Regions from separate parts of the Nonomuraea fuscirosea genome, predicted to be linked through region 3. Evidence: riboswitches for the same ligand, from Rfam matches in the RefSeq annotation. Region 3 holds a riboswitch; each other region holds the start of a gene.

Region 1 (5,619 bases), 970 kb from region 3:
GGCCGGGCCACTCGAAGAGCGATTTCGCAGCGTGCGCGATCTGCTTCCGGAATATCGGGTGGAGACGGCCCGCGGCCGGATCGTGGTGAACGAGTCCGGAACGTGGCAGCACAACACGCTCGTCTTCCAGATGGTGTGCCGGCTGATCGGCCCGGCGGTCGAGCGGGGCTGGGAGATCTGGCCGAACATCACCGTCTATCTGGGCCAGAACGCCGACCGCTACGTGCCCGACCTGGCCGTGGTGCCCCGCCGCCCGCGCATGCGGATGGAACACGCGGTGTACGGCGACGCGACCGTGCTGCTCGTCGACATCGTCACCGCCGGCAGCGTCTACGAGGATTATCACGTCAAGCCGGGCGAATACGCGCGGGGCGGGGTGCCGCTTTATCTGCTGGTCGATCCGCTGGAGTGCACGGTGAAACTCTTCGGCCGGCCGGAGGGCGGGAAATACGGGACGGAAATCCTGGTGGCGGGCGCCGAACCGCTCATTCTTCCGGCGCCCTGGGAATTCGCCGTGGAGACGCGGGAACTGTGGTGAACCGATTCCCCGGGGCCCGCGGCCTCGGGGAACGCAGCACGGCTCCTGGAATCAGACGATCTTGTGGATCCAGTTGTGGGTGTCGGGGCGGGCGCCGTACTGGATGCCCACCAGCTCCTCCCGCACGCGCATGGTCACCGGGCCCGGCGTGCCGTCGGCGATGGTCCAGGAGCGGTCGGCGCCCTTGACCGTGCCGACCGGCGTGACCACGGCGGCGGTGCCGCACGCGAACACCTCCGTGAGCTCGCCCGACTCGCACGCGGCCTGCCACTCGTCCACGCTGATGAGCCGCTCCTCGGTCTCCAGCCCGAGGTCCCCGGCCAGCTCAAGGATCGAGTCCCTGGTGATGCCGGGCAGCAGGGTGCCGGTGAGCGAGGGGGTGACGAGCTTGCCGCCGAAGACGAAGAACAGGTTCATCCCGCCCATCTCCTCCACGTAGCGGTGCTCGTGGGCGTCCAGCCAGACCACCTGGTCGCAGCCGTTCTCCACCGCCTGCCGCTGCGCGACGAAGGCCGCGGCGTAGTTGCCGCCGCACTTGGCGAAGCCGGTGCCGCCGGGGGCGGCCCTGGTGTACTCGGTGGACAGCCAGACGGAGACGGGCTTGATGCCGCCGGTGAAGTACGAGGCCGCCGGCGAGGCGATGACCATGTACTTGTAGGTCTTCGACGGGTAGTTGACGCCCAGCCCCGCCTGGGTGGCGATCATGAAGGGGCGCAGGTAGAGGCTGTGCCCCTCGGTGGTGGGCACCCACTCCTTGTCGGTCTGGACGAGCAGCTCCAGCGAGTCGACGAAGGTCTCCTCGGGCAGTTCCGGCATGGCCATGCGCGCGGCGGAGCGGTTGAAGCGGGTGGCGTTCGCGTAGGGGCGGAAGGTCACGATCGACCCGTTGAGCTGGCGGTAGGCCTTGAGCCCCTCGAACAGCTCCTGCGCGTAGTGGAAGACCGCGGTGGCCGGGTCGAGCTGGAGCGGCCCGTACGGCAGCAGCCGGGCGTCGTGCCAGCCCTGGCCCTCGGTGTAGTCGATCGAGATCATGTGATCGGTGAAGGTCTGCCCGAAACCGGGGTCCGTCAGTACCTGCTCCCGCTCGGCCGCGGTGCGAGCGTGGTCGGATAGCTGCACGTCGAAGCTGAGCTTCTGAGCGATGGTCATGACGGCGGTCCTTCTCTCTGCGGTCTACCGAAAATCTACCGAAATCTAGCGGATGTACGGGATCTGCTTGCTGACTGCGGCCCCGCCGCGGTGAGCGGCCATGCCCGTAAGGGCAGTCCGTACTTCCTATTGTCTCGCCATATGGGATAGCAAGGGGCCAAAGGGATGATTAGTCCTTTTGACACTGAGCGCTGCACGCGTGGCCGCCGGAACCCGAACCCGCACACGAAAAAGCGCCCGGCAGTCCTCCTCGGACCGCCAGGCGCTTGATCGGGGCTAGGCGGTCCTAGCCGGATACTCGCGCGGTGATGTCGTCGCCGATCTCGTGCGTGGTGCGACCGGCCCAGCCGGCCAGGCGCTCGACGATGTCGTCGGCGACCGCCTGCTCGACCTTGGCCGCCTCGGCGCGCAGGCCGAGGTGGTCGAGGAGCATGGCGACGGACAGGATGGTCGCGGTGGGGTCGGCCTTGCCCTGGCCGGCGATGTCGGGCGCGCTGCCGTGCACCGGCTCGAACATGCTGGGCGCGGTCCGCTCCGGGTTGATGTTGCCACTGGCGGCCAGGCCGATGCCGCCGGCGATGGCCGCGCCGAGGTCGGTGATGATGTCGCCGAACAGGTTGTCGGTGACGATCACGTCGAAGCGCTCGGGCTGGGTGACGAAGAACATCGAGGCCGCGTCGATGTGGCTGTAGTCGGTGGTGACCTCGGGGTATTCCTCGGCCACCCGGTTGACCGTGCGCTGCCACAGGTCGCCGGCGTAGGACAGCACGTTCGTCTTGTGGACGAGCGTGAGCTTCTTGCGCGGCCGCGACTTGGCCTGCTCGAACGCGTAACGCACCACGCGCTCGACGCCGTGGGCGGTGTTGAGCGACTCCTGGGTGGCGATCTCGTGCGGCGTGCCCCGCCGCATGACCCCGCCGGTGCCGGCGTAGAGGCCCTCGGTGCCCTCGCGGACGACGATCATGTCGATGTCCTCGGTGGGCGTGTCGGCCAGCGGCGTCTCCACGCCGGGGAACAGCTTGACCGGGCGCAGGTTGACGTAGTGGTCGAAGGTGAACCGCAGGCGCAGCAGCAGGTCGCGCTCAAGGATGCCGGGCGGCACGCTGGGGTCGCCGATGGCGCCGAGCAGGATCGCGTCGAAGCCGCGCAGCTCCTCCAGCACCGAGTCGGGCAGCGTCTCGCCCGTGCGGTGGTAGCGTGCGGCCCCCAGGTCGTAGTGGGTGGGCTCGATCTTGGTGCCCACCGCCTCCAGGACCTTGAGTCCTTCGGCGACGACCTCGGTGCCGATGCCATCCCCGGGGATGACGGCCAAGCGGATGTTACGCGACTCCATGGGCGGTACCTTACCGGCTCGTCTCGTCTGACGAACACACCATCTCAACTTCCGGACGTCCGATTTTTGGGGGTTTACTACCTTTTGACCCATTCGCTAGAGTCCATCGGGCCTAATCCACGCAGCCGCTGCGTGGAGCCGGGGACCCATCTCTCCCCCAGGGGCGAATCGGCGCCCAGCGCGCCGTAGGGCTGTCTTCCAGGCCCGAGCCCGTCAGCTAACCCGGCCGGCCTCATGGAAGGACAGTGCTCTGTCTCGTATCGCCATCGTCCTGGCGGCGGCCGCCGCCGGACTATTCCTGGCCACCCCAGCAGCCCAGGCAGCAACCGACGACGACGACACCACCACCCTGACCGGCGCCGAGATCAAGCGCATCCAGGAGAAGCAGACCCCCGCTCCGCCCTGGAAGGTCGCGATCAGATACGCCATGGACAAGCGCGGCACCCCGTACGTATGGGGCGGCGCGAGCAGACAGGGATACGACTGCTCGGGGCTCATGCTCCGGGCCTACGAGGCGGCCGGGATCGAACTCCCGCGCACCGCCAGCGAACAGTACGGGGCGTTCTCCAGGAAGATCTCCTGGGACCACCTCAAGCCCGGCGACCTGGTCTTCTTCAGCGGCCTCGGCCACGTGGGCATGATCTCCAAACCCGGCTACATGGTGCACTCCCCCCACACGGGCGACGTGGTCAAGGAGGAGAAGCTCTCCGACTGGCGCAGGCAGGCGTTCGTCGGTGCGGTCCGGCCGGACCGCGCGGGCGTACGCCAGTGGAAGCACGTGCTCGAACAGCGTGAGGAGTCCGGCCCCGCCCCGCTCACCGCCTCCGTGTTGTGAGCCGGGGCTAGACGGCGGGTGGGCGGCGGCCGCGCGGGGCCGCCGCCCACCCGCACACCCCCCCGGCCCGCGGGATCAGCCGTCCAGCAGAGCCTGGGCACGCGGGGTGCGGACGTAGAGCACGGACCTGCCGACGCGGTGCTTGGTGACCAGGCCGGCCGACAGCAGCAGGGTGAGCTGCTCGGAGACGCTGGCGGAGGCCAGGCCGGTGCGGCGGGACAGGTCGGTGGTGGAGGCGGGGGCGTCGAGCTCGCCCAGCAGCAGCGCGCGGGAGCGGCCGACGACCGCGGCCAGCGCGCCGGGGGCGGGCGCGGCGCCGCGTTCCCACAGCGTGGCGATGGCGCGGACCGGGTAGGTGATGGCCACCTGGCCCGGGGAGTCGGTGCGGTAGAGGAATCCGGGCCAGACGAAGATGGACGGGGCCAGCAGCAGGCCCTCGCCGTTCAGCGTCCTGGACCACTCCGCCGGGCGGCGCTCCAGGTAGAGGGTGCGGCCTTCCCAGCGGATCGCCGGGTGCAGGTCCGCGAACACCCCGGCGGGGCCGAGTTCGGCCAGTCGCCGGGCCCGATGGAGCAGGTCGCCTTCGAGCAGGGTGCGCATACGCGGCCAGTGCGGCGCCATGGCCAGCCGCCAGTAGGTCTCGATGGCGTCCACCAGCCGGTCGAGGCCGGCGGCCGGATCCCGGTACAGCTCCATGGCACGCCCGGTCAACGAGCCGGGTGTCTCGTCCGCCATGCGGTCGAGGTCCGCGCGGATGATCTCGTGGGGGGTCGCACGCAGCATCGCCAGTTCGCCGGCCAGGTCAGGGAGCGGGCTGGTGGGGACGGGGCACAGGAAGTCGGGGATGTACGAGCCGCCGGGAACGAGGTCGAGCAACGGGGCCAGCTCGCCGCCGAGCCGGGCGCCCACCTGCTTGAACCACGGCAGATGCAGGACGCGCCCGGCGGGGGTGCGCAGGGCGTGGACGCCGGTGGAGACCTCCCTGAGCGGGGAGTACGCGAACCTGATCGAGGTCAGGTCATGGACGGAGAACGTCACGGTGAGCATGCCCGACTCCCCCCATGGATTCGGCTGCCGCCGAATCTATCGCGGAGACCCGTGCCCCGGCCACACCATGGGACACACGACGGGCTCGCCCCACCGCCCAAGTGATCGACCCAAGTGATCGAGCAGGAGAACTCACATGCGCAAGGTCGTGCTCTACCACCTCATGTCCCTCGACGGCATCGCGTACGAGGAGGGCGACTGGCTCGCCGACGACGGCCCCCAGCTGATCGCCTACCTCAACCGGGTCATCGCCACCCAGGACGACGTCCTGCTGGGACGCGGAACCTACGACTACTGGGCCGGCCACTGGCCCACCTCGGACTTCCAGCCGTTCGCCGGCTTCATCAACGCCACCCGCAAGCACGTGCTCACCTCCGGCACGCCCGCCCTGTCATGGGCCGGCTCCACCTTCGTCGCCACTCCCGCGCCCGAGTACGTCACCGCGCTCAAGCAGGAGACGGGCGGCGACATCGGCATCCACGGCAGCATCGACCTGACCCGGTCGCTGATGCGGGCCGGGCTCGTCGACGAGCTGCGGCTGGTCGTCGCGCCGGCGGTGGTGGGCCAGGGCAGGCGGGTGTTCGACGGCGAGGAGGTCCGGTCGTGGCAGCTGACCGAGGTCGAACGCGGCAAGAACGGCACCTTGTTCCTCGACTACAGCCGCTGAAGGTCCCGGGCCACAGCCGCCGGGATCGCCTCGCCCGCCGCCCGGCGGAC
Region 2 (5,619 bases), 770 kb from region 3:
CGGTGGACGGCCTGCCGATCGCCTGCGACCTGGAGAGCCGTACCAGCGAGCAGGTCGCGGCACTGTCTGCGGCGCTGCTCGCGATGAGCAGCCGGATGCTGGTCATCACCGGCCGGGGAGCCCTGGAGGAGACGCTCATCTCCGGCACCGCCGGCTTCGTGGCCTTCTACGCCGCCGGCCCCACCATCGTCCTCACGGTCCTGGCCGGACCCGGCGCGAACGTCGGGCTGCTGCGGCTCGAGGGCAGGAAGACGGCCGCCGCGGTGGCCGCCGTCGCAGCACGCAAGCACTGAACCGAACCCGTCAGAAAGGAGAAACGAGACATGGCTGGAATGGACGTCTCCCTCAAGGAGATGATGAGCATCGACGGCACGATCGGCGCGGCCATCGTCGATCACGGCAGCGGCATGGCGCTGGGCACGCTCGGCGGCTCCAAGGACCTCGACCTCCAGATCGCCGCGGCCGGCAACACCGAGGTGGTCAAGGCCAAGCTCCGCACGATGGACTCGCTCGGGCTCAAGGAGACCATCGAGGACATTCTCATCACGCTGGGCACCCAGTACCACATCATCCGCCCGATCACGGGGCGCGGCGGCAAGGGGCTGTTCCTCTACCTCGCGCTCGACCGCTCGCGCGCCAACCTGGCGCTGGCGCGGCACCAGTTGCGCGGCATCGAGGAGAAGCTGGAGATCTGAGCGCGCCGTGGCCCGCGCCCGGGGCGCGGGCCACCGCCCGCCGGCTCAGGCGGAGGTGAGCTTGGTGATCTCCGCGGCGAAGGCGGGCCAGAGCTCGCGCGGCAGGTCGTGCCCCATGCCGGGGTAGGTCACCAGCCGCGCTCCCGGGACGGCCGCCGCCGTCGCCCGGCCGCCGGCCACGGGCACGAGCGGGTCGGCCTCGCCGTGCAGCACCAGCGTCGGCACGCGGACCCCCTTCAGCCCCTCCGTACGATCGCCCGAGGCCATGATGGCGGCGAACTGCCTGGCCGTGCCCGCCGGGTCGAAGCTGCGGTCGAAGGCGCGCCCGGCCAGCTCGACGATCCGCTCGCGGTCCAGCTCGTAGCCCGGCGAGCCGATCACCGCCCACCGCTCCACCGCCTGCTCCAGCGCCGTCTCGCGGTCGGCGGGCGGCCGGCCCATGAGCGCCGAGGAGGCCGCCTCCGTGGGCGGGGCGACGGACGGATTGGGGGTCGACATGATCGAGGTCAGGGTCAGCACCCGCCCGGGATGGCGGATGGTCAGCGCCTGGGCGATCATCCCGCCCATCGAGGCCCCCACCACGTGGGCGGACGGCCAGCCGAGCACGTCCATGAGGGCCGCGGCGTCGTCGGCCAGGTCGTCCAGCAGGTAGGGGGCGGGGGCTCCCGCCGCGGGCACGCCCGCGTCGTGGAAGTGGGTGGACAGCCCCACGTCGCGGTTGTCGTACCTGACGACGTGGTGCCCCTGCTCCGCGAGGAGCTCACAGAGCCCTTCGTCCCATTGGATCATTTGGGCGCCCAGGCCCATGATGAGGAGCAGGGGCCGGCCCTGCGGTGAGCCGAAGCTCTCGTAGGCGATGTCGATGCCGTTCGCGGCTGCGCGGTTGGTCACGGAGACCAGAATGACATTCTGGTCCTGACTCCGCAAAGGTGGGCGTCCGGGTCAGTTCTGCGGCGGGGTGGCCGGGTTGCGGTCACGCTCGCCCCACGCGCCGGTCGAGAAGGGGACCGGGTAATTCTTCTTGCCCATGCCGTCGCCCCACTTGGTGATGACGTAGTCGATCTCGATGTGTCCCTGGCCGCCGACGCCGTCCACGCCCAGCGTGCTGGAGTTGAACCGGCCGCCGGTCAGCTCGGCGAAGGTCTTGGCGTCGAGGTCGAGCATGATGCCGCGGTTGGAGGGCTCGCCGGGGCCGCGGTCGCCCACGAAGAAGGGCATCTTCTTGCCCTTGTACATCACGTACCCCTCGGTCAGGAGGGGCCAGCTGGGGCTGGCGGCCAGCCCTTTCTGCATGGGCTTTCCACTGGCGGGCAGGCCGGTGTCGCCGGCGCGGCCGGAGGCGTCGTCCCAGAAGTACGAGGCCGTGGTGGAGCCCTTGAGCAGGACCTTCTCGTCCGTGCCGGTCTCGGCGTGAGCGGCCGGGCCGGCGATGGTCAGCGTACCGATGGCGATTGCGGTGAGGAGGGTGAGGGAACGCAGGCCAGAACGGGCAGACATGAAAAGGTAAACCCTTCGCGAGGGGACAGGGAGTTGCGCCCATGGGGGAATGGCACGTAGCGGGGAAAATCACCTGACGTCGCTACGCGGGGCGCAAATTGACGAGCCTTGGGAGAAGGGGGCCGCTCTAGTAGGCGGCCGGCATGCGGTCCGGGGGTACGACGCGCTGCTGCATGGGGTGATTCGTCCTCTCCATCACACCTACCGGGTTAGCTGACGGGTTCGGGCGTGGAGATGCCCTACCGGCGTGGTGGCCGGATTCACCCCATGAGGTGGGTCCCCGGTTCCCTGGGTTCGGGATTCGGCGCCAGTCGGCTGTCCCTGTGGGTAAGGACTAGGTCACCGGCTGGTAATGGCCGTTACTCTAACTATGCAAACGGACATACGCAAACGTTCCATCACAAACCGGTCGAAAGATCTACCTTCGTCAGGGAATGAAGAAGGGGGCACGGGCATGCCGTACCCCCTCGGATTTTTCGCCTCAGCCGCCGCTCTTGCGCCTGAACGATCTCTTACTCGCAGCCGGACCGTGCGCCCCGTGGATCTTCGAAGGGTCGACGCCCCTGCCACCCGCGCCCGCGCCCGCAGCCTGGTTGCGCTTGCGCTCCAGTGCCTCACGGAACTTGCGCTTCATCTCGTCCTCGGGAGTTTCGCTGACTTCCGGCTCCGGTGTATCCGCCATGAGGACCTCCAAGGTGTTGGGGACAGTCACAGCTTCGCATGACACCGCTTACGACGCGAAACCGGCCTCGACCTTGCCTTGTGGCACAGAAGGCGGCCGCAGCCGCCGGTTGGGCAGCGCCACCAGCGCCACCAGCGCGATCACGGCCCCCGCGATCCCGAGCGCGGGGACGACCAGCGCGGCCGCCGAGGCGTGGGCCGCGGCCGCCCCGTGGAGGGGAGCGCTCGCGGCGACCTCCGAGGTGTAGAGGGTGCCGCCGACGGCCAGCGCCACGGAGCCGCCGATCTGGCGGAAGAAGGTGAGGTTGGCCGAGGCCGTGCCCAGCTGACCCGGGTCGACCGACTGCTGCGCGGCCACGGTCAGGCCCGACAACATCGGGCCCATCCCGAGCCCCAGCGGCAGCATCCACAGGGCCAGCGCCAGGCCGCCGCTGTCCACACTCAGGTTCAGGCAGAGCAGCGCCCCGGCCGCCAGCAGGAACGGCGCGGCGACCAGCCACGGCTTGTACCGGCCCGTCCTGGACATGAGCGCGCCCATGAGCACGCTGCCCAGCACCATCGCCAGCGTCAGCGGGTAGATCCGCAGGCCCGACTCGGTGGCGCTGAACCGCAGCGCCTCCTGGAAGTAGCGGGGCAGGAAGACGACGCCGGCGTACATGCAGAAGGCCGTGAAGAAGGAGGTCACCATGACCAGCGTGTACGTCCGGTTCGCGAACAGGCCCATGGGCATGATCGGATCGGCCGCCCGCCGTTCCACCAGCACGAACACCACCAGCGACGCCAGCGCGAACCCGATCGGCCCGGCCACGGCGGTGTCGGTCCACGTGTGGCCGTCCATGCCCTTCTCCGTCAGCCCGAGCAGGAGCGCGCTGATGGCCACGGTGAAGACCGCGATGCCCGCGTAGTCGGGACGCCCGCCGCCGGTCCCCCGCCGGTTCGGCAGCCGCAGCACGACGACGGCGATCAGCGCGAGCCCCAGCGGCACGTTCACGTAGAAGGCCCAGCGCCAGCTCGCCTGGTCGGTGAACAGCCCGCCGAGGAACGGCCCCGCCAGGAACGTCAGCCCCATCACGCCGCCGAGCGCCCCCTGCACGCGGCCGCCGTTGCCGCTGCTCGGCGGGAACATCTCCATCACCAGCGCGATCGACAGCGGCAGCAGCGCGCCGGCCCCCAGCCCCTGCAACACGCGGAACGCGATGAGCTGCCCCATGTCCTGCGCCGCCCCGCACAGCGCCGAGCCCGCCACGAAGACCACCATGCCGATCAGCAGCAGCGGCTTCCTGCCGTGCTGGTCGGAGAGCCTGCCGTAGAGCGGCACCGTGACCGTGGACGTCAGCAGGTAGGCGGTCACGACCCAGGTGTAGAGCGTGCTGCCGCCGAGCTCCGTGGTGATGCGCGGCAGCGCCGTGCCCACGATCGTCTGGTCCAGCATCGCCAGGAACATCCCGCCGAGCGCGGCGAGGAGGACGAGCCCGTCCGGCTTCGTGTCAGTATTCACATGTGAAGAGTGATATGTAAGAGCTTACATGTCAAGCCGTCGCTATGCTGGCGGTCATGTCCCTACGGATCGCGCTGCTCGGGCTGCTGTCGGCCGTCGGCCCGGCGAGCGGTTACGACCTCACCAAGAAGTTCGAGCTCTCGCTCAACCACGTCTGGCAGGCCGGGCACACCCAGATCTATCCGGAGCTGGTCAAGATGGCCGCCGACGGGCTCGTGCGGGCCGAGGCGGAGGGCGCGCGAGGGCGCAAGACGTACACGGTCACCGAGGAGGGGCGGCGTCAGCTGCGCGGATGGATGGTCGAGCACGTGCCGGCGTCCACGATCCGCAGCGAGATCGCGTTGCAGGCGTTCCTGCTGCCGCTGCTGGAGCGGGACGAGGCGATCGAGGTAATCGAACGCATCAGGGCGGGCTTCGCGGAACGGCTGGCGTCGCTGGACTGCAAACCGGCCGGGGTCTTCGGCCAGTACGCGCTCAACCTGGGGATCGCGCAGGCCAGGGCCGGCCTCGAATGGGCCGACGAAACCCTCACCGCCCTCCGCCGCCCCTGATCTCCGGCGGCTTCGCGGCCTCAGGGTAAAGGGGTTCCGTTACGTTCCTGGTGTTGCGTTGGAGCGGTCCAGGAAAGGGATACCCCAATGAGACTCCTCGGCCGTGACCTCGCGATGGATCTGGGAGCCGCGAGCACGCGAATCTACGCCAGACGCAAGGGCATCGTGCTCGACGAGCCCTCCGCCGTCATGTGCGACGGCCGGACGGGCAAGGTCATCGGGTACGGCGCCGAAGCCGCCGCGCTCGGCGGGGGCGGGCGTACGTGCTGGCCGGTCAGCGGCGGGCTGCCCGCCGACACCGAGCTGGCCCGGCGCATGATCCGGCACTTCCTGCGCAAGGTGCACTGGCATCCGTACGCCCGGCCGCGGGTGATCATGGCGCTGCCCTCCGACTCCACCCCGATCGACCGGGCCGCGCTGCGCGACATCGCCTACGAGGCGGAGGCGCGGACGGTGCAGCTCGTCCCGCACGCCCTGGCCGCCGCGCTGGGGGCGGGGATGGAGCTGACGGACTGCGCCGGGCACATGGTGATCGACATCGGCCGCGACGCGGCGCGGGTCGCGGTGCTGTCCGGGGAGTCGGTGGTGGCGGCCGGCTCGGTGCCGTACGGAGGGCAGGCCGTCAACCGGGCCATCGCCCGCTTCGTCGAGCGCGAGCACGGGCTGCTGCTCGACGAGACCGAGGCCGAGTCGGCCA
Region 3 (5,619 bases):
ACGACGGCCCCCATGGCAAGTCCTGCGGAACCAGGCCTCGTAACTGGCTTTCAAAGACAGACAGCAGCGTCTCGCGCACTTCGGCCACGTCATCCACCTCTACTCAGTCCTGACCACCTCATATGCCGCTCACGCATGAGGGCCGCCTCCTCGAGTGATCGGGTTCGAATCCTGCAGGAGCCAAGGCGCATATGTCCACGAGCTGGGGTAATTCAGGCCCTGAGCTCTCGACGGCCTGGCTGTTCACGACAGGAGCCGGTGCCGGTTCTTGACTCCTTGCGGCCCGTCAAGCCCGGTCGGGTGTGCGACCTGCCACGTTGCTGTAGCGGGCCCATCGCCCACCGGGGATCGTTGCCCACCGGTCGACGGTTCCCGGCGCGAGACCGAGGAGTCTGCCGATCACGGGTGGAGGGAGCTGATGGGCGTCATCGAGCAGGGCGCTATTGCGGTCGGGACGGGCCTCGATGCCGAGCTGGGTTGGGCGGCGGGACAAGCTGGTGGGGTGGAGGGGCTGGCCGGGGCGACGGTCGTCGCGATGGTGGGTGTGGCTGCGTGTGAGTCGGGCGATTCTATGACCACGACAAGTACCGCCGCCTGGTCTGGCGCACCGGTATCAAGCCCATCATCGCCCGGCGCGGCACCCCACACGGCACTGGCCTGGGCGTTCACCGGTGGGTGGTCGAGCGGACGATCGCGCTCCTGCACTGGTTCCGCCGCCTGCGCATCCGCTGGGAAATCCGCGACGACATCCACGAAGCATTCATGACCCTCGCCGCGGCGATCATCTGCTGGCGACGCCTCGTCTGCTGATCTTTCTGTTAGGACCTCTAAGTTGGAGAGGGCGGCCTGGGCGTTGTTCGTCGCGAGAATGGCCTCGCGCAGCGGCATCAGTGTCCCTGCGATGCTCCCGTCAGGCCCCGTGAGCAGGGTGTCCACGCGGACGGCGAGCATGCAACCGAAGCGCGCCGGAACATCACCGATGCCGGTGTGCCGACCACGGTCGCGCCGACCACAGATCGCGCAGGACACCTCGGGTGCCTGATAGCACGCAGGGCAGATGTCAGGGCTGATGTCAGTGGCTTTCAGCGCGACACGGCGGGATCGTCCGCAGACCCCGCAGGGGCGACGAGGACGTGCATAGCACCGGGAGCAGAGGACGCGGTTGGTGTCGCTGCGGCCGTCCGGAACCACGACGGGCGGCGCCGGCTCGCCGCAGTCGGAGCAGGTTACCTTTGCCGTGAATGCCGCGAACCGCCGCACCAGATCCACCCGCGTCTTGATCGTCGAGGCCGCCGGCAGCCGCGCCCGCTGCTGCCGCTCCCACTCCGTCAGCATCCCGGTGAACACCGCGTCCTGCGGGTGCAACGGCACCACGACACCGTCCACGAGCACCAGGTGTGCGGCACCCTCCACTGAGACCCGTTGGAGTGCGTCACCCTGCAGACCGACGACCGGCTAAAACGCCTTCTTCAAGAGCGCGAATAGCTCATCAGATGCTATTCGTCCCCTTTTCAGTTCATCGAGATGTGCACGTGGTCGTAGTGGTTCTCGGTGATGCTGCCGCGGTCGGACATTGTGCGCCAGCCCGATCCCTGGTTGATCCGCTGCTTCCAGATCACGTACTTGACGCCCAGCTTGCCCTTGTTCGCCAGCGCCCAGTCCGCGAGCCGGTCGCCGAGGGCGTTGTTGGCGGCCGACGGCATCGAGCCGCCCGTGCTCATCATGAAGTCGCAGGCCCGGCCCAGTGGGTGCTCGCCGCTGGAGCCCGCGCGGAAGCAGCCGACGGAGAACGGCAGCGCGAAGTTCTTCGCCACCTGCTCCTTCATCAGCTGGGTACGCGGGGTGATGTGCTCGGCGCCGGACGGCAACTGGGGCGCCCACGAGCCGTCGGAGTTGCGGCCCGACCCGAACGGCACCAGGTCCTTGAGCTTGTCCTCGATGTCGTCGATGAGGTCCTCGGCGTCGTCGCGCTGCTCGTCCACCGCGGCCGCGTCGGTCTTGATCTTGGTCGCCAGCGCGGCGGCCTCCTTGCTCGCCTTCACTTTGTCGTCCTTGGCCTTGGCCACGCTCTGCACGATCGCCTGCTGCTCGGCCGTCAGCTGTTCGAGCATGGCGGCGCTGCTGCCGTTCTCGGGGGTCAGGAAGACGGGCAGCGACGGATCGGCGTTCTGGTAGCGCAGGCGGGCGATCTCGGCGACCCGCTGCTGGGCCGTGACCAGCGTCTGCTCGGCGGCGGCCACCCTGGCCTTGGCCGCCTCGGCGGCCTGCTGGGCCTTGGCCAGCTCGACGCGCTTGAGATTGTACTTCTCGATGAGCTTGTCGACCTTGGTGTTGAGCTGTTTGAGCTGCGCCCGGAGCTTCGCCTCCGAGGGTTTGGGGGCCGCGGACGCCGGCATCGCCGGCATGACGGCGACGGCGGCGGCGGTGATCAGACCGATGGCAAGAGTCGCGGGGGACGAAGCCGCCACGTAGGTGTTCCTCTCCCTCTGCCGGCCGGGTTAGCTGACGGGTTCGGGCATGGGAGTGCGCCCTACCACCGAAGCGGATTCACCCCAGGTGCGGTTTCGGGTCCCCGGCTCCCGGGCCACGCGCCCGGGATTAGGCAAGCTACGGCTGTTGTGGCCGGTGCTTATGGGGATATTAGTGGTAGATCACGAGTCATGCGACCTTAAGCAGAAATCAATTAGTGATCTACCTGTGACCGAAGCATGAGCGCCGCCTCCTCCGGCAGCACGTCGTTGACGAAGGCGCCCATCGCCGACTCCGAGCCGGCCAGGAACTTCAGCTTGTTCGGCGCCCGCCGGATGCTGAACAGCTCCAGGTGCAGGTACGCCAGCTCCCTGTCCTGGCGTACGGGCGCCTGGTGCCAGGCCGAGATGTACGGCATCACCACGCCGAACAGCCCGTCGAAGGCCCGCAGCACCGAGGTGTAGAGGGGGGCGAACGCCGCCCGCTCCTCCTCCGTGAGCGCCGCCAGATCGGGCACCTGCCGGTGCGGATACACGTGCACCTCGAACGGCCAGCGGGCGGCGGCCGGCACGAAAGCCGTCCACAGCTCGTTGGCGGCCACCACCCGAGTCCCCGCCTCCCGCTCGGCGGCCAGCACGTCGGCGAAGAGGTTGCCCGGCCCCCGATGGCGGGCAGCCGCGCCGAGTTGCAGCTTGGTCTTGGGCGTGACGTACGGGTAGGCGTAGATCTGGCCGTGCGGATGCGCGAGCGTGATGCCGATCTCCTCGCCCCGGTTCTCGAAACAGAAGACCTGCTCCACGCCCTCGATCCCGGACAGCTCGGCCGTGCGGTCGGCCCACGCCTCCATGACCAGCTCCACCTGGGCGTCGGAGAGCCGGGAGAAGGAGGAGGAGTGGTCGGAGGTGAAGCACACCACCTCACACCTCCCCACACCCGGACGGACCTCACTCAGCCCGCCCACTTCCTGATAAGTCCCGAAATTTGTGGAGAAAGAGGGGAAGCGGTTCTCGAACACCACCACGTCGTAGTCGTACGACGGGATCTCCGTCGACCGCTCGTCCGTCGACGGGCACAGCGGGCACTCGGACGCGCCGCCGGTCGGCAGGAACGTCCGCGTCTGCCGGTGCCCGGCGACCGCGATCCACTCCTCGGTCAGCGGGTCGTAGCGCAACTCGGAGGCCACCGGCCGGGGGTCGAGCGGCCGCCGGTCGATCGCGCTCCTGTCGGCGTCGTCGCGCCGGTCGAAGTAGATCAGCTCTCGGCCGTCGGCCAGGTGGGTGATGGTGCGCTTCACTGCGAGCCCTCCGCGATGATCAATTGCCCGGCCCGTTCGGCCAGGTCCGTGCGTGCGTCCTCGGGCAGCCCCGCGTCGCTGATGACCACGTGGGCCTCGCTCAGCTCGGCGATGGTGCTGATGCCGACCGTGTTCCACTTCGTGTGGTCGGCCGGGACGACCAGCCGGGTCGCCGCCGTCACCAGCTCCCTGTCGGTCTCCGACTCCAGCAGGTTGGGCGTGGTGAACCCGGCCCGCACGCTCATCCCGTGCACGCCGAGGAAGAGCGTGTCCACGTGCAGCCGCCGGATCGCCGCCACCGCGACCGGCCCCACCAGCGCGTCGGACGGCGTACGCACCCCGCCGGTCAGCACCACGGTGCGATCGGCGCGCGGGTTGCGGTGGAAGACCTCCGCGACCGGGATCGAATTGGTGATCACGGTCAGGTCGGGCACGCCGATCAGATGATGGGCCAGCGCCCACGTGGTCGTCCCCGCCGACAGCGCCACGGCCGTGCCGGGCCGGACGAGGCCCGCCGCCTGCCGCGCGATGGCCTCCTTCTCTTGCTGCTGGCGGGCGGACTTGGCGGTGAAGCCCGGCTCCTCGGTCGATCCGGGGCCGAGCGCGGTCGCGCCGCCGTGCACCTTCTCCAGGAGCCCGCGTTCGGCGAGCACCTCCAGGTCCCGGCGGATCGTCATGTCGGAGACGCCGAGCTCGCGTACGAGATCGGCCACCCGGACGCCGCCGTGGCTGCGCACGCGTTCGAGAATCGCCTGCTGACGCTGCTGTGCGAGCACGCCCGCTCCTTCCAACAGATTCCACCAAATTATGACACGGAATTGTTGGGGAATGTTAGTTCGCCGGGACCACTTGCGCTGGTCAGCGCGGGGAGAGACGTTGGGAACTCATGCCCGTACCGGATCACCCGTTCTCGATCACCGGGAGGCGAGCTCATGGCCAGGCGCGCACGCAAGGGCAAGGCACGCAAGAAGAAGAAGGCGAACCACGGCAAGCGCCCTACCGCGCGATGACGGCCGGGTGGCCGCCGACCTTCCCCTTCCGAGGCGGCCACCACGGCTCTTCCCGGTGGCTGATCAGGTTCCGGCCGCGTTTTCGACCAGGACGGCCGGCCGCCGCGGATGATCGGCCCGTACGACTACGTCCGCCGTCTCCTGCGGCCGCACCTCCCGCTCGTAGCGCCGGTAGGCGGGCAGCCGCCACCTCTCGTCCTCGGGCGTGCCGCGTTCGAGCGCGCCGGGCGACAGCCACAGGTGCACGCTCACCTCGAACGCCAGCCCCCGCCCCAGCAGCAGCGTCCCGTCGAGCAGGACCACCCCGCCGGGAGCCAGCTCCTCGTACGGCACCCGGTACGCCCGGTCGATCGCGCTGTCCCACAGCGCCGGCAGCACCCGCCCCGACCCTCCTGGATCCAGCGGCTCCAGCACCTCCCTGCGCAGCGCCCCGGCGTCCAGCCAGTCGTCGTAGAAGGCGTCGGGATCCGTCCTGCCGTACTCCAGCCGGAGCGAGGCGGGCCGCAGGAAGTCGCCGGCCGACACCCGCAGCACCGGCCGCCCGCGCAGGCGCAGCGGCGCGACCAGGTCGTCGGCGAGTGACCCGGGCCGCGCGGCGGGGGCGCCGTCCACGGCCACCCGCACCCACGAACCCGGCGGTCCGGCGGAGATCAGCTCGGCCAGTTCCTCGACGAGGGCCTCACGGGAGATCGGTCGCGCACGCATCTCCCTCAGCTTACGAGCGCACGGAAAGCCTTCGACAGCGCGGCCGGGCGCCGCCTAGATTGCCCGCCATGAGTCACTGCGACTGCGGCGCGACCGCCGGCCCGCTCGGCGTCTGCGCGGACTACTACCACGAGGTGCTGT
Region 4 (5,619 bases), 3.2 Mb from region 3:
CCGGACCAACTTCACTACGCCAAAGATGAAGGCTCCGCCCACCACCACCGGGGGGATGAGCGCTGACAATACGTCTGTTAGGGCTTCCATTCGTCCTCGCCTCCACGGCCAGCGGGGTTTCGGGGGCGCAAAAAGCGCTGGGAGCGTGACCGCAGAGAGCCCCGCTCCCTCAAGACACGCAGGCGACAACCACCTGCATCCGACCATAGCGGCACACAGCTGCCCTGCGTGTCACAGGGGCGCCGACACCCGGCAACCCAGACGCCCCATAGCTTAATGCCAGTCTCTCCAGGCTCCTTACCGGATCAAGCGAAAATTTTGCGAAAAGACATCGGCCCAGGTACGCCCGGCTCAGCGAAGATCTTTTACCACGCGCGTTCCCGCCGCCCTGTCGTGCGGACCCCGCTCCAGCGGCTTGTCGATCAGGATGAGCAACCCGACGCCGAACAGCAACATTCCGCCCAGGAGATTGACCACCGGAATGCCCATCAGCATGAGGGGCGCGGGATAGATCAGTGCTCGTTTGAGCAGTGCACCGGCCGGAAGACCCTGCGGCGCCAGGCGAATCCGCATGATCGCCTTACCGAACGTCCTGCCGTACCGGGAATGAGCCTGCCAGTCATAGCCCGCATATGCGAGCCCGGCCACCGCCCACGCCAACACGCCGGCCAGTCTGCCGCCGAACACCTCGGCCATCCCGACAGTTCGGAAGAACCCCCATAGCCCGATGAACAGAATGTAATAGAAGACCCCGAAGACGAGTGCTTCAATCAGCCGGGCGCCGAGCCGTTCCCACCATTCAGCGGGTGCCGCGTCCGGGCGCGGCGCGGTCCCGGCCATAACGTCCACCTCGCGTCCCGGCGTAGGGGCCTCTCATTGTGTACGGGCCCACGCACAAAACATAGGGGCCGGCGCGAGGCCGGCCCCTGGTTTCGCGGAGGGAAGACTACTTGATCTTCACCACCACGGTCTTCGCGAACTTGTCCGCGAAGGTCTGCTGCAACGGCTTGTCCCACAGCTGCGAGGCGCCGTTGAGCGCCACCACGGCCCAGCCGATCAGCCACCCGACGAACGGGACCACGTTGAGGATCCAACCGCCCCACGTCACGCCGGCGCGCTTGAGCGCCATGTCGGTGGGCAGGCCGCCCGGCGGCATCATCTGCCCGACGGGAACGACCTTGATGCCCATGACCATCTTGCCGACGGTCTGGCCCTTCGACTTCATCAGGAAGAAGTCGTAGACCACCCACAGCGCCGTCACGATCACGCTCGTCAGGATCCCCACCACCGTGGAGGTGAGGAAACCGCTGCTCGCGCCGGTGCTCGAGGAGTAGCTGGCGACGATGAAGAGACCGAAGACGATCCCGATGACGATGTTGATGATGTAGAGGATGACGATGTCGATGATCCTCGCCACCAACCGCTGCCACCACTCCGCCAGCGGAGCCGGAGCGCCGGGCGGCTGGACGCCGACCGGCTGGCCGTAGGGCTGCCCGTAGCCGGGCTGCCCGTACTGCTGCGGCTGACCGTAGCCCTGCTGGCCGTAGGCCTGCTGCTGGTCGTAGCCCTGGCCGTAGCCGGGCTGCGACTGCTGCTGCTGACCGTAGCCCTGCTGACCGTAAGCCTGCTGCTGGTCGTAACCCTGCTGCCCGTACTGGGCCTGCTGGCCGTAGTCGGGCTGGGACTGCTGCTGCTGCCCGTAACCCTGCTGCTGGCCGTAGCCCTGCTGCTGGCCGTACTGGTCCTGGCCGGACTGGGGCTGCTGGCCGTACTGCGGCTGCTGACCCGACTGGGGCTGCTGGCCGTAGCCCTGCTGCCCGTACTGCGCCTGCTGGCCGTAGTCGGGCTGGGACTGCTGCTGCTGTCCATAGCCCTGCTGCTGACCGTACTGGTCCTGCTGGCCGTAGCCGGGCTGCGACTGCTGCTGCTGACCGTACTGCGGCTGCTGACCCGACTGGGGCTGCTGGCCGTAGCCCTGCTGCCCGTACTGCGCCTGCTGGCCGTAGTCGGGCTGGGACTGCTGCTGCTGTCCATAGCCCTGCTGCTGCCCGTAGCCCTGCTGCTGACCGTACTGGTCCTGCTGGCCGTAGCCGGGCTGCGACTGCTGCTGCTGTCCATAACCCTGCTGCTGACCGTGCTGGGGCTGCTGCTGGCCGTATTGCTGTTGCTGGCCGTAGCCCTGCTGGCCGTAGCCGGGCTGGGACTGCTGCTGCTGTCCGTAGCCCTGCTGCTGACCGTACTGGGGCTGCTGCCCGTAGGCGTCGTCCGCCCGGTAGCCGACCACAGTGACGTCGGGATCGGGCTCGCCGGGATGGCGGCCCGAGTTCTGCTGCCCGTAAGGGGTGCCGGGGGCAGAGTTTTCTCCGGAGTCGTCCTGTGGATACGGCGGCTGTCCGGTGCTCACCGTGTCACCTCGCTTCGAGTGCGCATGTGGCACGTGTCAGGACACATGCCTGTGCTGCCCAACGTATCGACATAGGTATCAACAATCACCTTTCCATCTGGTCAAGGTCCGCGTCACCCGATGTCAGATGGAGCAGCATGCGGGTGTTGCCCAGGGTGTTCGGTTTGACGTGTTCCAGGTCGAGGAACTCCGCCACGCCCTCGTCGTAGGAGGCGAGAAGTTCGGCGTACACCTCGGGTGAGACGGGGGTGCCCTGAATCGGGCGAAACCCGAGTCTCGCGAAGAAATCGACCTCAAAAGTTAGACAGAATACACGCCGCAGACCCAGATCCGTCGCCTGCTGTATCAGCGCCGAGACGATCCGGTGGCCGACGCCCATGCCCCGGCACTCGGGATCCACGGCCACGGTGCGGACCTCGGCGAGGTCCTCCCACAGCACGTGGAGCGCGCCACAGCCGACCACCTGCCCGCCCCGCTCGGCGACCCAGAACTCCTGCACGTCTTCGTACAGGGTCACCGTGGCCTTCTCCAGGAGCCGCGAGCCCGCGCCCGCGTAGGTGTCCACCAGCCTCCTGACCGCGCGCACGTCCGGCGTGCGGGCACGCCGGACCACCACCGCGGTCTCGGGCATCGTCAGTTCGGCCACCTGCTCCATGGCTCTCCAGAGTACAGATGTCATTACGGCTCGGCCCTAACTGCCATGTCCCGGCCCATCCTGTTACATGGGCCGGTCATATGGGCGCGCCCCTGGCGCCGGCCCCGCGGGCGCGGCGGAAGCAAGGGCAAAGGGGACATAAAGTCGCTTCTGTACGAGGGGGCACGAGATCACCTTGTGACCCTTCGGTTGTGAAACCTCTACAGACTCGGCAGTTCTGGTTGAGCACGAACCCGGAGTGCATTAGTGTCCTGCGACGATGTCCCCCACGTGTCGCAACGTGAGAGACACGCCCAATTCCCGCGAGGGAAGCCGGGGACCCGCCGGTGACGACCCCCATCGTCACCACTGGGGTGAATCCGAATCGTTCGGTAGGGCTGCTCCGGCCCGAACCCGTCAGCTAACCCGGTAGGCGTCCATGAGAGGAGCTGGTTGGTGAAGCGCACGCACCACGGTGGGGGGAAGACGGCGGGCAAGCACGCCCGCCCTCCGGAACGGTCTCGGCGGCCGCACCGCTTCGGTGTGGTGAGTGTCACGATCGCCGCGTTCCTCATCGCGATCCCCGTCGGTTCCGCGTCCGCCGATCCCAAACCCTCGCTCAAGGAGCTGGCCAAGCGGGTCGAGAAGATGCACACCGAGATCGAGACGCTGAGCGAGCAGTACAACGGCCAGCGGGAGAAGCTCAAGACCGCCAAGAAGGCCGCTGAGGCCGCGAAGAAGACCCTGGCCACCAGTGAGGCCGATCTCGCCGCCAAGCGGGCCAAGGCCGCCATGCTCGCCGAGAACGCCTACATCACGGGCGGCCTGGGCCGGGTGCTGGCCTTCACCACCTCCAAGGACCCCGACACCTTCCTCGACCGCGCCGCCACCACGTACGTGCTGGAGCAGCAGCAGGGCGAGGCGGTCAACGCCGTCACCAAGGCCAGGGCGGCCGCCGAGCGGGCCAGGGCCGGCGCCAAGTCCCGCATCGACGAGGTCGAGCAGCTCGTCGACGAGCTGGGCGGCAAGCGCGACAAGATCACCAAGCTGGTCACCAAGGTCGAGAGCAACCTGTTCAGCCGGGCGCTGGGCGAGGCCGGACGGCCCGGCACCCGCGCCACGCGCGTGGACCTGCCGATCGTCGGCGCCGGCAAGGCGGCCCAGGCCGCCCGCTGGGCGCTCACGCAGCAGCTCAAGCCGTACGTCTGGGGCGCCGAGGGGCCGAGCTCCTACGACTGCTCCGGCCTCGTCATGGCCGCCTACCAGAAGGTGGGCATCTCACTGCCGCACTACACCGGCAGCCAGTGGACGGCGGGCCGGCACGTCACCCGTTCGGAGATGCGCGTCGGCGACCTGGTCTTCTTCTACGGCGACCTGCACCACGTCGGCATCTACCTGGGCGGCGGCATGATGGTGCACGCGCCGCGGACCGGCGACGTGGTGCGCATCGCCTCGCTCGCCAACCGGCCGTTCGCCGGCGCCGTACGCATCGCCGACTGAGCCCGTACCCACGCCCGTACCCGCCGCCGCGGGCGCCCCTCGCCCGTCGCTAGATCAACTGGCGGCGGGCCGCCCAGGCGACCGCCTCGATCGCCGTGGCCACGCCGATGCGGTCGCAGATACCCCGTAATCTTCGGCGTACCGTACGGCCACTGATGTCAAGACGTCTGCCCACCCGGTCGACCGTGACTCCCTTGGCCAGCTCCGCCAGCAACGCAAGGTCGGCATGGCTCAACTCAACGCCTTCCGTGAGCAAATCCATCGGGAGCCCTCCCCCCCAACAGCTGAACTTGGGCCTCTCAAGCGGGCCGAAGTCGCTCCTCGCAGACGGTAAACGCATCCTGGAAAGGTCGTCAAGCATGACAATCCGCGCTCTTGACGAGCGCTATTGACATGATCCGATATATATGACGCACTCGCGATATGTCGCCAATGATCGTCGTACGATGAACGACGTCATCGAGCCTTCCGGCAGGCCGGGATCCGGCAATGACGAACGCGGCGGACGCGCTGGGTTTTGCTCCATTCGACCGCGAATTTCTGCGTGATCCTTATCCCCGTCTCCACGAGACGCGCGCGCGGGCCACGTCGTTCCGCACGCGTGGCGGGATCACTCGCAGCCACCACGCGCGACCCTGGTCCGCGATCCCGGCTCCGGCCGCGGCGCCGCGCCCGTGGAGAACGCAGCCGCAGGTCAGCAGGCCGTGTCCGTCCTGTGGACGGACCCGTCCGACCACACCGGGCTGCCCGCCCCGGCGAGCAGGGCGTTCACTCCCCGCATGTTCCAGCGCCCGCGCCCGCGCGTCGAGACCGCCACCGCCGGCCCGATCGTCGCGCCGCCCGGCGGGAGCGGCCTCATGTCCGCTCCGGCCCGGCCACTTCCGGTCATGGTGATCAGCGAGGGGCCCGAGGCGCCCCAGGAGGACCACGGACGCTGCCGCGGCTGGAGTGAGATCCTGGCGCGCAGCCTTGACCCGATGCTTACAGCGGAGCTCGGATCGGAAACCGGGCAGGCCCAAAGGGAGTTTCGCGACCACTTCCGCGAGCTCGCCGCACTCCGCCGCGAGCGCCCGGGAGACGA

The links. A riboswitch is a leader RNA that binds a small molecule or an ion and turns the genes downstream of it on or off. The one in region 3 is predicted to bind cyclic di-AMP.
Region 1: another riboswitch for cyclic di-AMP. It lies ahead of OIE67_RS01150 (C40 family peptidase); the one in region 3 lies ahead of OIE67_RS05505 (coiled-coil domain-containing protein).
Region 2: another riboswitch for cyclic di-AMP. It lies ahead of OIE67_RS02130 (hypothetical protein); the one in region 3 lies ahead of OIE67_RS05505 (coiled-coil domain-containing protein).
Region 4: another riboswitch for cyclic di-AMP. It lies ahead of OIE67_RS45990 (C40 family peptidase); the one in region 3 lies ahead of OIE67_RS05505 (coiled-coil domain-containing protein).

Annotation. Positions count from the first base shown of each region.
Region 1 is NZ_CP109074.1:259,224-264,842, reverse strand. Features, by position in the region: gene OIE67_RS01165 (Uma2 family endonuclease) at 32-538, shown strand; gene OIE67_RS01160 (branched-chain amino acid aminotransferase) at 590-1,687, opposite strand; gene OIE67_RS01155 (3-isopropylmalate dehydrogenase) at 1,974-3,020, opposite strand; cyclic di-AMP (ydaO/yuaA leader) riboswitch at 3,120-3,267, shown strand; gene OIE67_RS01150 (C40 family peptidase) at 3,448-3,855, shown strand; gene OIE67_RS01145 (ArsR/SmtB family transcription factor) at 3,931-4,902, opposite strand; gene OIE67_RS01140 (dihydrofolate reductase family protein) at 5,039-5,569, shown strand.
Region 2 is NZ_CP109074.1:457,528-463,146, reverse strand. Features, by position in the region: gene OIE67_RS02145 (roadblock/LC7 domain-containing protein) at 1-293, shown strand, start outside; gene OIE67_RS02140 (hypothetical protein) at 324-695, shown strand; gene OIE67_RS02135 (alpha/beta fold hydrolase) at 741-1,586, opposite strand; gene OIE67_RS02130 (hypothetical protein) at 1,638-2,192, opposite strand; cyclic di-AMP (ydaO/yuaA leader) riboswitch at 2,376-2,509, opposite strand; gene OIE67_RS02125 (DUF5302 domain-containing protein) at 2,674-2,874, opposite strand; gene OIE67_RS02120 (MDR family MFS transporter) at 2,923-4,371, opposite strand; gene OIE67_RS02115 (PadR family transcriptional regulator) at 4,428-4,922, shown strand; gene OIE67_RS02110 (rod shape-determining protein) at 5,010-5,619, shown strand, end outside.
Region 3 is NZ_CP109074.1:1,225,551-1,231,169, forward strand. Features, by position in the region: partial or broken gene OIE67_RS55355 (IS5/IS1182 family transposase) at 565-810, shown strand; gene OIE67_RS05505 (coiled-coil domain-containing protein) at 1,512-2,468, opposite strand; cyclic di-AMP (ydaO/yuaA leader) riboswitch at 2,474-2,615, opposite strand; gene galT (galactose-1-phosphate uridylyltransferase) at 2,684-3,763, opposite strand; gene OIE67_RS05515 (DeoR/GlpR family DNA-binding transcription regulator) at 3,760-4,539, opposite strand; gene OIE67_RS55360 (50S ribosomal protein bL37) at 4,696-4,773, shown strand; gene OIE67_RS05520 (nucleoside/nucleotide kinase family protein) at 4,837-5,478, opposite strand; gene OIE67_RS05525 (DUF5946 family protein) at 5,547-5,619, shown strand, end outside.
Region 4 is NZ_CP109074.1:10,016,451-10,022,069, forward strand. Features, by position in the region: gene OIE67_RS45975 (RDD family protein) at 352-840, opposite strand; gene OIE67_RS45980 (RDD family protein) at 947-2,404, opposite strand; gene OIE67_RS45985 (amino-acid N-acetyltransferase) at 2,490-3,059, opposite strand; cyclic di-AMP (ydaO/yuaA leader) riboswitch at 3,340-3,489, shown strand; gene OIE67_RS45990 (C40 family peptidase) at 3,495-4,538, shown strand; gene OIE67_RS45995 (LuxR C-terminal-related transcriptional regulator) at 4,588-4,800, opposite strand; gene OIE67_RS46000 (hypothetical protein) at 5,233-5,397, opposite strand.